DNA from 2 places in the Clostridioides sp. ES-W-0016-02 genome. Region 2 is predicted to be linked to the other one. Evidence: a T-box and tRNA genes for the amino acid it is inferred to sense, from the RefSeq annotation. Region 2 holds a T-box; the other holds one or more tRNA genes.
The links. The T-box of region 2 lies ahead of thrS (threonine--tRNA ligase). A T-box ahead of a tRNA ligase gene usually reads a tRNA of that ligase, here a tRNA-Thr.

Region 1 (6,473 bases), 1.7 Mb from region 2:
TAATCATAGTACTTATCATACATCGCTATATATGTATCAATAGATTTCTTAGCTAATTCATTACATTTTTCTTGTGCTTCTCCATACTCAGAATAATCACCTATCTTCACTTTATAATATCCATTCTCTTGAACTATTGTTGAAGAAATACCTTTAGCTTCATATTCTTTTGCTGTTTCTTTTGCTGTTGCTTCAACTTTAAGTGAACCTGCATAGACAGTATAATATACACCTTTACCGTCTTTATATGCTTCCATCTCTTTTGCTTTCTTTTCAGCTTTTTCTTTTTCCTCTGCTTTTGCCTTTTCTTCTGCTTCTTTCTTTTCTTTTTCAGCTTTTGCTTTCTTTTCTTCTTCTGTTTGTTTATTGTTGGCTTGTTGCTGAGTTGGTGCTTTTGGAGGTGTCGTGTCTTTATCATTTTTCTTGTTATTGCCTACTGTTATAAAGTATCCTACACCAACAATTGCCACTATAACTATAGCTATAATAGTCTCTTTTAATCTGCTTTTTTTAGAACCAACCTCTTCATCATCTATAGAATCTTCTTCATTTGATTCATAATTTTTTATTTCTGTTTTCTTTTCCTTAGAATTAAACTTAGAAGAATGTTTAGACTTTTTGCTATTTTTTTCTTTCTTGTTAATAGGTATTACTACTGATTTTTCACTTTCTACCTTTTTTTCTTCTGCTTCTTTTGGCATTTCATCACCTAATCCCTTACTTTCTTTTTCAGATTTAGGCTCATTACTTGCTGATAGTTTTTTATCTAACTCATCATTATTTATTGGTTTTTCTATTTTTATGTTGCGTTCTTCTTCTAAACTTTGGTTTATTTCTTCTAAGTTTTCTATATTTTCCTTAATAGATTCATCAGCTTCACCTGGAACTGTATCAGAAGTATTATCTAATCCAATCTCTTCCTTTTCAGTTTCTTCTAGCACATCCTCTTTTTTGCTTTCCTTTTTCATAAATCCAAATAATTTATCTTTTTTTCTACTCTTCTTATTTTCTGGTTCAATTATTTCTTCTTTATTTATATCATGATCTTTTTCAATATCTTCTTTATTTTCTATAGCATTCTCTACATTTTCATTCTTATTAATTACTTCTTCTTTAGTATCTTCCTCTATAGAAATGCTACTTCTAAAACAAACATCTTTATCTGCATTTTTTATCATATAAATATATTCTTCAATATCAATGTCTTTATTTTTTCTAGTTCTCTTTGATACAATATCGTGATTTTCTAATTCAGAAGATTTATCTTTTAGAACAATGTGTGCTTCTTCCCAAACATTTTCACTAATTTCTGTTTTATTTTTAATTACATAATCTATGAATTCCTTAAAATTTTCAGCACCAAATTCTCCAATTATAGTTAATCTCATCGCACCTTCTATAAGGTCTCTATTTCTTCTCTTCAAAAATTCTAATGCAACTGTTGCACAAACAAAGTCTTTAATAACTTCTCCACCAAAGCCATAGCCTTCAACATAAGGAAGTTCTTCTAACCCACATAATTTTTTATATTCATTATATACAGTTTGAGATATACTTTCATCATTTAAACTATTTAGTTTATCCATAAACTTTGCTTCTACATCATTTATCTGCGGTTCTTTTCCTAATTCTGACTTTTTAACTGAATTTAATAAAACATCATTTTCTGAATTATCTTTACCTAATTGTAAATCTTCAATTTCTGTTGCTTTTATATCTTCACTGCTTTGTTCAGAATTCTCTTCTATATTTTTAGGTACTACCTCTTTGCTACTAGCTAATATCTTATTTACACAGAATATTATTTCTCTTTTTAGTTCTCTTTTAGCATCAGCTTGATTCTTAAGAAATAAACTTGCACAATCTTTCTTTTCTAAACTTATCTTTCTAAGTGTTATATTAAGAAGGTCTTTATATAGATTTAGAACCTTATAATCCTTTTCTAAACGTCTTCGTCTCTCTAATAGGTCCATTTTATCATAAGCTAAAAAACTACTTAAATCGTTGGCTTTTAGACAGTCTAAACCATCCTTCATTGCCTTATTTACATACTTTCTACATTTAGCTGTAGTTAATTCTAATTCTTTCTCTAATTCATCTATTTCAGGTATGTATTTATCTACTATCCATTTCCCGATAAGCGGTTCTGTATTTCTTGCTAATGTTTTATAAAACAATATATTAAATTTTAAAAGCTCAGCATATTTTGCTTCATTGAATTCTACTTTTTCAAATTTCTTTTCTAAAACACCTTCTAATTTTTCATTTATCTTAGACTCTTGTTTTAAAAAACTTGCTGTGACATTTAAAACAGTATTTCTTATTATATTATTTTCACTCAAAACCTTCACTCCTTAAATCAATTATTTTATTGTGATATTTACATTATGTAAAATTACTAATTTGATTATGATATTTTAATAATTAGTTACTAAATTTACTACATCTTATATCATATCATATTATTTACATCATTTTACTTTTTCTTTTTATATCCATCTTATATTATACCATTTTTAATATCTGTACTAACTTATATTACAATATTCCACAAAATTTTGAAAGTAAATTAGACAAATTTGCAAATAAAAAAACATCAGTTTAAACTGATGTTTCACCTATCGAAAAAATTAAGCAAGTCTATAAGCGGAGTTCTGTATTAGATAATCATCTTTCTAGGCTTATTGTCACCAATAAGCTCAAGCGACCTACCTACCGGAGAGTACGAGCAGCACTCTTTATTCCTATCTTGGTCTTGCTCCAGGTGGGGTTTACATAGCCAACTAGTCGCCTAGCTGCTGGTGAGCTCTTACCTCGCCTTTCCATCCTTACCACTTAAGTGGCGGTTTATTTCTGTTGCACTATCCTTAGGATTGCTCCCACTAGGTGTTACCTAGCACCCTGCTCTATGGAGCTCCGACTTTCCTCATGTAAAATTACATGCGATTATCTGGCTTACTTAATATTCATTTTACTTAGCTATATTATCATAAATACTTAAGTATGTCAAAGTAATATTATACTAAAAATTTAAATTTCTTCAAAAATAGTGTAATATAGGTATATAAACTATTATTTATGATTTGAGGTGGAATGTTGAAAAAATTATATAGAGTAATAATTAATATTATATTAATATTAGTAATAATCTATAGTGGATTTAATATATGCTTAAAGCTTAGCAAGTACAGCCATGATACTAAAGTATCTGCTCAACTTCAGAAAAAAGAAAATAAAAAAGAAGACTTATTAAAAATAAACAAAGATTTTAAGTTTTGGCTTTCTGTTGATAATACAAATATAAATTATCCAGTTGTACAATCTAAAGATAATTCTTATTATCTTGACAAAGACTTTTATGGTAAAAAATCTATCTCAGGTACATTATTCATGGATTATAGAAATAAATCTCTGGATGACCAAAATGTTATAGTATATGGACATAATATGAAAAACAAAACAATGTTTAATAATCTAAATAAGTTTAAAGATGATGATTTCTTTAAAGAAAACAATCAAATAAAAATCACTATGGATGGAAAAGAATTATTATATGAAGTATTTTCTGCCTATATTGTAGAATCTGATTATGATTATCTAAAAACAAGCTTTAATAGCGAATCAGACTATCAAAAATACATAGATGCTATTACTTCCAAATCATTACATAAATCAAATATGAAAGTAAGTAGTAAAGATAAGATAGTTACACTTTCTACATGCACTTATGAATTTGATGATGCTAGAATGGTAATCCATGGCAAGTTAGTTTCAAATTAAATATACATGTCTTTTTAACAATTCTTACACAAATAATCAAATTTTTGCGTTAAGGTATTCACATACAGATTAAAATAATTATTTTAATCTGTATAGCTATTTCTTACTTAATAGCTATTTTTTACTTAAATTTATCAATTTCCTGTCTATTTCTATAAACTATATAAAATAATAAATATATTATATAATAAAAAAGACTATGTTAAAAACATAGTCTTTACTGGAGCTGGTGATAGGAATCGAACCTACAACCTGCTGATTACAAGTCAGCTGCTCTACCGTTGAGCCACACCAGCACACTTATTCTATTGTGAGTTAAATTAACACTCTAAAAACTGCATATATATTTTAATTAATGAACATCAAATAAATATTGGTCAAGTCCTCGACCTATTAGTATCGATAAGCTAAATACATTGCTGCACTTACACCTTCGACCTATCAACCAGATAGTCTTTCTGGGGTCTTACCCTTGCGGTGGGAAATCTTATCTTGAAGTTGGCTTCGCGCTTAGATGCTTTCAGCGCTTATCCATTCCGTACATAGCTACCCAGCCATGCCCTTGGCAGAACAACTGGTACACCAGAGGTACGTCCATCCCGGTCCTCTCGTACTAAGGACAGGTCTCCTCAAATTTCCTACGCCTGCGACGGATAGGGACCGAACTGTCTCACGACGTTCTGAACCCAGCTCGCGTACCACTTTAATGGGCGAACAGCCCAACCCTTGGGACCTACTACAGCCCCAGGATGTGATGAGCCGACATCGAGGTGCCAAACCTCCCCGTCGATGTGGACTCTTGGGGGAGATAAGCCTGTTATCCCCAGGGTAGCTTTTATCCGTTGAGCGATGGCCCTTCCACGCAGAACCACCGGATCACTAAGTCCGATTTTCATCCTTGCTCGACCTGTATGTCTTGCAATCAAGCTCTCTTTTGCCTTTACACTCTACGTACGATTTCCGACCGTACTGAGAGAACCTTTGAGCGCCTCCGTTACCTTTTGGGAGGCGACCGCCCCAGTCAAACTGCCCACCTGACAGTGTCCCAAGACCAGATTCATGGCCTATGGTTAGAGTCCCAGTACTACAAGGGTGGTATCCCAAGGATGGCTCCGCCAAAACTGGCGTCCTGGTTTCAAAGCCTCCCACCTATCCTGTACATGTAGTACCAAGACCCAATGTCAAGCTACAGTAAAGCTCCATGGGGTCTTTCCGTCCTGTCGCAGGTATCCGGCATCTTCACCGGAATTACAATTTCACCGAGTCTGTTGTTGAGACAGTGCCCAAATCGTTACGCCTTTCGTGCGGGTCGGAACTTACCCGACAAGGAATTTCGCTACCTTAGGACCGTTATAGTTACGGCCGCCGTTTACTGGGGCTTAAGTTCACTGCTTCGATTACTCTAACAGATCCCCTTAACCTTCCAGCACCGGGCAGGCGTCAGCTCCTATACATCGTCTTGCGACTTAGCAGAAACCTATGTTTTTGGTAAACAGTCGCTTGGGCCTATTCTCTGCGGCCACCGTATGGTGGCACCCCTTATCCCTAAGTTACGGGGTCATTTTGCCGAGTTCCTTAACAACAGTTCTCTCGCGGGCCTTAGGATACTCTCCTCACCCACCTGTGTCGGTTTGCGGTACGGGTACCTTTAACCTCGATAGAGACTTTTCTTGACAGTGTGAAATCAGCTACTTCGCTACTAAATTTCGCTCCCCATCACATCCCAGCATTATCAAAGCGGATTTACCTACTCTGACTGCCTCAATGCTTGGGCACACATAACCAACAGTGTGCTTAGCTTATCCTACTGTGTCATCCCATCTCTCAAACGGTTATCGGTAGTACAGGAATATCAACCTGTTGTCCATCACCTACGCCTTTCGGCCTCAGCTTAGGTCCCGACTAACCCAGGGCGGACGAACCTTCCCCTGGAAACCTTGGGTTTACGGCCTGTGGGATTCTCACCCACATCTCGCTACTCATGCCAACATTCTCACTCCCATACTGTCCACATGTCCTTACGGTCATGCTTCAACCCGTATGGGAAGCTCCCCTACCCATCATTACTGATGCCGTAGCTTCGGTAGTAAGTTTTAGCCCCGGAAATCTTCGGCGCAGGATCACTCGACCAGTGAGCTATTACGCACTCTTTGAATGAGTGGCTGCTTCTAAGCCAACATCCTGGTTGTCTGTGCAATCCCACATCCTTTACCACTTAACTTACATTTAGGGACCTTAGCTGACGATCTGGGCTGTTGCCCTTTCGACTATGAATCTTATCACCCACAGTCTGACTCCCAAGTATAAGATGACGGCATTCGGAGTTTGATAGTCTTCGGTAGGTGCAATACCCCCTAGGACATTCAGTGCTCTACCTCCGTATCTCTCACCTTGAGGCTAGCCCTAAAGCTATTTCGGGGAGAACCAGCTATCTCCGGGCTCGATTGGAATTTCACCGCTACCCACAAGTCATCCCCGAGCTTTTCAACGCTCGTGGGTTCGGACCTCCACGAAATTTTACTTTCGCTTCATCCTGCTCATGGGTAGGTCGCCCGGTTTCGGGTCTACGTCAAGTAACTGAACGCTCAGTTAAAACTCGCTTTCGCTACGGCTCCACACCTTAAGTGCTTAACCTTGCTACTTAACGTAACTCGTTGGCCCGTTCTACAAAAAGTACGCGGTCACACAAGAAA
Region 2 (6,473 bases):
TAGGAGGGGTTGAAGGCTCTAGTAGAGATAAATATGAATCTGGATTTAGAAAAGGTCTTAAAACTTCAAATAAAAATGCTGATTTATTGGTAAAGTATGCAAATGTATTTGAAAATCCTGAGTCAGCTAGAACTATTGCAAAAGAAATGAGAGATTCTGATAGAGATGTTGTATTTTCAGCCACAGAGGATGATGGGAAAAGAGCTATTCAGGTAGCTAGAGAAAATGGTGGTAAAGTTATAGCTATTAATAAAGACCAATATGATATGGCTCCAGATAATGTAATAAGTTCGATTGTAAAGGATGTAGAACAGCCTGTTTATGAATTGATACAGAATGTTGTAAAGGATGGTTTTAAGGGAAGTAAAGTCATGGAGTTTAAGATAAAAGATGGAGAAATTGGACTTACTCCAAATAGCAATAGAAACATACCACCAGATGTTTTGGAATATGTAAAAAAAGAGTACAATAAGGTGAAAAGTACATACTAATTATTGCTGAAGATATGTATAGTATTTGTGTGGAATGTTATAATTATCTATAGAGGAGTTGATACATATGGAAGACAAAATTTTGCAATTTCTAGACAAAATGCAAAACAGTATTAACGACAGATTTGATAAATTAGAAAACAGATTAGATAAGATGGATACAAGACTAGATAAAATGGATGCTAGATTTGATGAGGTAGACATAAGACTAGAGAAGATGGGTGCTAGATTTGATGAAGTAGACATAAGACTAGATAAAGTAGATGTTAGATTTAATGGAATAGACTCTAGATTAGATAAGATAGAAAATAATCTAGTAGAAATTAAAAAAGATTTAAAAGACACAAAGGTAGAATTAGAATATACAGAAAAACATGTTGTAGCTGTTAAAGGAGACACACAAGAGATAAAAAGAGACTTAAATAAAATTGAAATAGTAACAGCAAGCAATTGGAACGATATAGCTAAATTAAAATCAATTAGATGATAGAGTAGAGTTTTTATAAAAATTTATCAAAAAAAACATTAATTAATTTAGATTAATTACATAAAAGTCCAATAATAAGTGTGTAAGTAGAAAAAATCTACTGCACACTTTATTTATATTCAAATAAAAAATTTATCAAAAAAAATAAAAAGGAGTAAAAAATGGAATTTACAAGAGAGCCATTTATACTAGATGACGATTTGTGTCTAGCTTTGGTGGACAAAAGAATTAGTTATCTAATGGAAAATGAATTAAAATTAAGAAATATAGAAATAATAAAAACAATAGAATGTAAAGAATTATATGAAAGTATAAAATATCACCCAGATATATGTATTTGTAATTTAGGAAAAGGAGATATAATTGTTGCGCCGAATGTATATAATCAATACAAAGAGTTATTAAGTAAACATAAATTTAATATAATTAAGGGAGAAGCTAATTTATCAAATAAATATCCTTATGATATACCTTACAATATTGCTATAGTTGGTGATTATGCCATACACAATTTTAAGTACACTGACAGAGCGATATTAGATTATATTGAAAATAATAAACTTAAAAAGATAAATATAGAGCAGGGCTATTCTAAATGCTCAATCTGTATAGTAGATAGAACATCTATAATAACATCAGATAAAGGTATTTGGAAAAGCATGAAGAATACAGAAATAGAGTGTTTATTAATAGAAAAAGGTCATATAAATTTATTTGAGATGAATTATGGATTTATAGGTGGATGTACAGGGTTAATTTCTAAGGATAAACTAGCTTTTTGTGGAGATGTTAAAAAACATCCTGACTATGAACGTATAAAAAGTTTTATAGAAAGTAAAAACAAGGAGATAGTTACACTTAGTAGTGAAAATTTACTCGATATAGGTTCTATAGTTCCTCTCATGACGAGAAAGGAGCGATAACTTTGGTTGAGAAGGATAATATTTCTTCTATGAAATTTTTGAGGAATAATAATGTAAACGATAGATTAATATATACAAATGACATTGTAGAAGTCGTAATTGATTCTGCAAAGCAAGAAGTATTAAATAAGAAGATACTTAATGGTACTAAAACTGAACAAAGAGCTCTAAATATTGATGAAATATCTACAGAAATAACTAGTATGATAATAAGTATAATGAAAGAGAAACTTTTAAAAGAATACATTCTAAAATGCTATGGGCGTACATATCCTGAAGATAAAAATAATATATACATATATTCACTAAACATATTTGCTAAAAAAGAGATTTTTATGAGAGAAACAGTATTTACAAGGGTTAGGAACTATATAGAGGAAAATGATTTTATAAATGTCGAAGGTTTTATTAGATTTAGAATGAGAGAATTTATGAAATATATTTCTGCTATAGGTGATATTGCAGTTGAAGAGTATTTAATAAAAAGAGACCAAGATGAGTTTATAAGAGTTTTAAAATATTTTATAGATACTCAAGAAGAAAAGATAGATTTACTTAAAGTTCATATAATGGAAGATAATACATTTATTTTATACGATAAAAATGGAAATAAAATAGACAGTATAGATGATGAAGAAATTATAAATATGGTCATAAGAGAAAATTTAAATTATGAGGACTTTTTAATAAGTACCTTATTAACTTTATGCCCTAAGAAGATAGAAATATTAGATTTATTAAATAACAATTGCTCAAAGGAAATCATAGATACAGTAGAAGCAATTTTTGAAAATAAAGTTAGTATAATTATGGAAAATTAGAATTGAAAGATATAATTTAAGATTTGAAAAGATAGTTAAAAATAAAAATATACTCAAATTACAGATAAATCAGAGTTAAAAGATAGTAAAATACAACTAAAATAATAAAAATAAAAATTAGAAATCAAAAAATTCTTTTGAAATCGACACGAAAGACTTATAATTGTATATAAAGCTATAATATAACTAGAGTTATTAAAGATAAAATATAGCTAACAAATATACAATTGATAAGGAGAAGTTTTATAATGGATAATTTAATTAGGATACTAATATTAGCTGTTATTGGTGGATTTATAGGTTATGTCACAAATGTAGTTGCTATAAGACTGATATTTAGACCAATAGTATCTATTAAGATACCTATTTTAAATATAGAGATAGTAGGTCTTATACCAAAGAGAAGAGCAGAAATAGCAGCAAATGTAGGTGAAATAATTCAAAACGAATTTCTTTCAATGGACGAAATACTTGCAAATATCATTACTGACGAAGATAAGGAAGAAGTTGTAAGATACATAAAAGCAAGGGTGAAAATTATCATACATGAGAAAGTTTCATTTATACCAAGCAGTATAAAGAACATGATTCAGGACTATTTAGGAGATATAATTGAATCTGAAGTGAAACAGAGCATAGATGAATTGAGCAAAAATATAATAAATAAAGCAAATGAGCGTATAGATATACAAAAAATGGTCGAAGATAAGATTAATGAACTAGATTTATATGAACTAGAAGAAATAATCATAAGAATAGCTAAAAATGAATTAAAACATATAGAAATCTTAGGTCTTGTATTAGGTTTCTTAATAGGTATAGTTCAAGGATTAGTGACTATATTTATCTAGTTATATCTATCATGCATGTAGATATGCTTTAAAAATTTAAAATTAGTGAAAATATTATAATATTACTATAAATCAAAAGATTAAATTAATATAAAATATAAGAATATTAGTTTAAAATTGATTGAGATGAAAAATAATGGGTAATTAATATATTACATTAATGTTGATTGATGTATGACTATCTGTTATAATGAAAATATATCAAAAATTATAGTGTTGAAGAGGAAGAGTAGAGTGGAAACCATTCACAGAGAATCTGGGTCTATGGCTGAAAACCCATGTAATAGGTCTATTTGAAAACTACCTTGGAGCTGAGCTTATTAGCAATATTTGTTTTACACGATTTGTGAAAGTGCTCGGGTGACTACCTTATAGTCATCAAGAGGGTTGTATATATTTGTATACACCAACTTGGGTGGAACCGCGAATTAATATCGTCCCAAATATATTTGGGGCGATTTTTTATTACAAAAAAATTAAAAATTATCTCAATAAGGAGGAAAAAACAATGATTAAAGTTGCTTTAAAAGATGGTTCAATAAAAGAATTTGAAAATGCTCTTTCTGTTATGGATGTGGCTAAATCCATTAGTGAAGGATTAGCTAGAAATGTGGTAGCAGCATCTGTGAACGGAGAGGTTGTAGGTCTGGACCACATGATAGATAGTGATTGTGATTTAAACTTATTTAAATTTGAAGATAAAGAAGGAAAAGACGTTTTTAGACATACATCAGCACATATGTTAGCTCAAGCTATAAAGAGACTTTACCCAGAAGCAAAACTTGCTATAGGGCCAAGTATAGAGAATGGATTCTATTATGATATAGATTTAGAACATAGATTAGTTCCAGAAGACTTGGAAAAAATAGAAGCTGAAATGAAAAAAATAGCTAAAGAAGATTTAAAAATAGAAAGATTTGAACTTCCTAGAAATGAAGCTTTAGAACTTATGAAAGAACAAGGAGAAGATTATAAGGTAGAGCTTATATCTGATTTACCTGAAAGTGAAATAATATCTTTCTATAAACAAGGTGATTTTACTGATTTATGTAGAGGACCACATTTACCATCTACTAAAAAGGTTAAAGCTGTTAAATTACAAAGTGTAGCAGGTGCATACTGGCGTGGTGACGAAAAAAATAAAATGCTTCAAAGAATCTATGGAACTTCTTTTGAAAAAAATAAAGATTTAGAAGAGTACCTACACTTATTAGAAGAAGCTAAAAAAAGAGACCATAGAAAATTAGGTAAAGAATTAGGTTTATTTATGATACCTGATGAAGGTCCTGGATTCCCTATGTTCTTACCAAAAGGAATGGAACTTAAAAATGAATTATTAAAATTCTGGAGAGAAATACACAGAAAAGCTGGATATATTGAAATAGAATCTCCAATTATATTAAACAGAAAATTATGGGAGACTTCAGGTCACTGGTATCATTACAAAGAGAATATGTATACAGTTAAAATAGATGACGAGGATTATGCTATAAAACCTATGAACTGTCCTGGTGGATTAATTTACTACAATTCTCAATTACACTCATATAGAGATTTCCCAATGAGAGTTGCAGAACTTGGTAGAGTTCATAGACATGAGTTATCTGGAGCATTACAAGGATTAATGAGAGTTAGAGCATTTACTCAAGATGATTCACATATATTCATGTTACCAGAACAAATCAAAGATGAAATAAAAGGTGTAGCTAATCTAATAGATGGTATTTACAAGACTTTTGGATTTGAATACAATCTAGAATTATCTACAAGACCAGAAAATTCTATGGGAAGCGAAGAAGAGTGGGAAGCAGCTGAAAATGGATTAAGAGAAGCTTTAGAAGAGTTAGGTCTACCATATACTATAAATGAAGGTGATGGGGCATTCTATGGTCCTAAGATAGACTTCCATTTAAGAGACTGTTTAGGAAGAACTTGGCAATGTGGTACTATCCAATTAGATATGCAACTTCCAAGACAATTTGATAATACTTATATTGGACAAGATGGTGAGAAACATAGACCAGTTATGATTCATAGAGTTGCTTTTGGTAGTATAGAGAGATTTATAGGTATATTAATTGAACATTATGCTGGCAAATTCCCAGTTTGGTTATCTCCAACTCAAGTTAAGATACTTCCTATATCTGATAAGTTTATGGATTATGCTAATGAAGTTAAAAAAGTATTATTTGATAAAGGTATAAGAGTTGAATTAGATGATAGAGCTGAAAAAATTGGATTTAAAATAAGAGAAGCTCAACTTGAAAAAGTTCCTTATATGTTAGTAGTAGGTGAAAAAGAAGTAGCTGAAAATAATGTTTCTGTAAGATCAAGAGATAAAGGTGAAATAGGCAGTATTAAATTAGATGAGTTTATAGCTAGTATTTCAAAAGAAATTGAGTCAAGAGAAAGTGTTATTCAAAACTAATATATAAAATAAAGTTAATTGATATATAAAATGTTAACTTGTGTATAGATAGATATTTTCTGTATAGATAAGTATCTTGTGAATAAATAATTATAATTAGAGGCACATTTAGTCATATTTTTTATGATAATGTGCCTCTAATTTTTGCTTATAAGATATAAAGATTTATCTTCGTGTAATTTATATAACTTTTTAATGTATATTATCTTTATGTAGTTTATACAACGCTTTAATATCGCTATTTTTTGTTAGTTATTTTTTATAATATTTAAATCGGCACTTGTAGTATCCACATACATCTTTGCAGTCCCATTTTTATAAATATATGAATCGCCATCCTGAAGTAATTTAAAACTACTATTTAAATTACCAGAGACCTTACTAAAATCTAAGGTAAATCCTGAATTCTCAGGAATATACAAATCAATATCACCAGAAGTAGTATCACATTTGAAAGAAGACAACATTGCAC

Region 1: it has a tRNA-Thr gene. The T-box ahead of thrS (threonine--tRNA ligase) is inferred to sense a tRNA for this amino acid. The anticodon was not compared.

The regions. Positions count from the first base shown of each region.
Region 1 is NZ_CP061361.1:3,117,220-3,123,692, forward strand. It holds gene IC758_RS14730 (SPOR domain-containing protein) at 1-2,351, opposite strand, end outside; RNA gene rnpB (RNase P RNA component class A) at 2,628-2,962, opposite strand; gene srtB (class B sortase) at 3,094-3,780, shown strand; tRNA gene IC758_RS14745 (tRNA-Thr) at 4,002-4,076, opposite strand; rRNA gene IC758_RS14750 (23S ribosomal RNA) at 4,154-6,473, opposite strand, start outside.
Region 2 is NZ_CP061361.1:594,049-600,521, forward strand. It holds gene IC758_RS03105 (BMP family ABC transporter substrate-binding protein) at 1-491, shown strand, start outside; gene IC758_RS03110 (hypothetical protein) at 559-978, shown strand; gene IC758_RS03115 (DUF6873 family GME fold protein) at 1,140-1,901, shown strand; gene IC758_RS03120 (putative sporulation protein YtxC) at 1,904-2,722, shown strand; gene IC758_RS03125 (DUF445 domain-containing protein) at 2,971-3,573, shown strand; T-box leader at 3,781-4,018, shown strand; gene thrS (threonine--tRNA ligase) at 4,082-6,001, shown strand; gene IC758_RS03135 (DUF4097 family beta strand repeat-containing protein) at 6,250-6,473, opposite strand, start outside.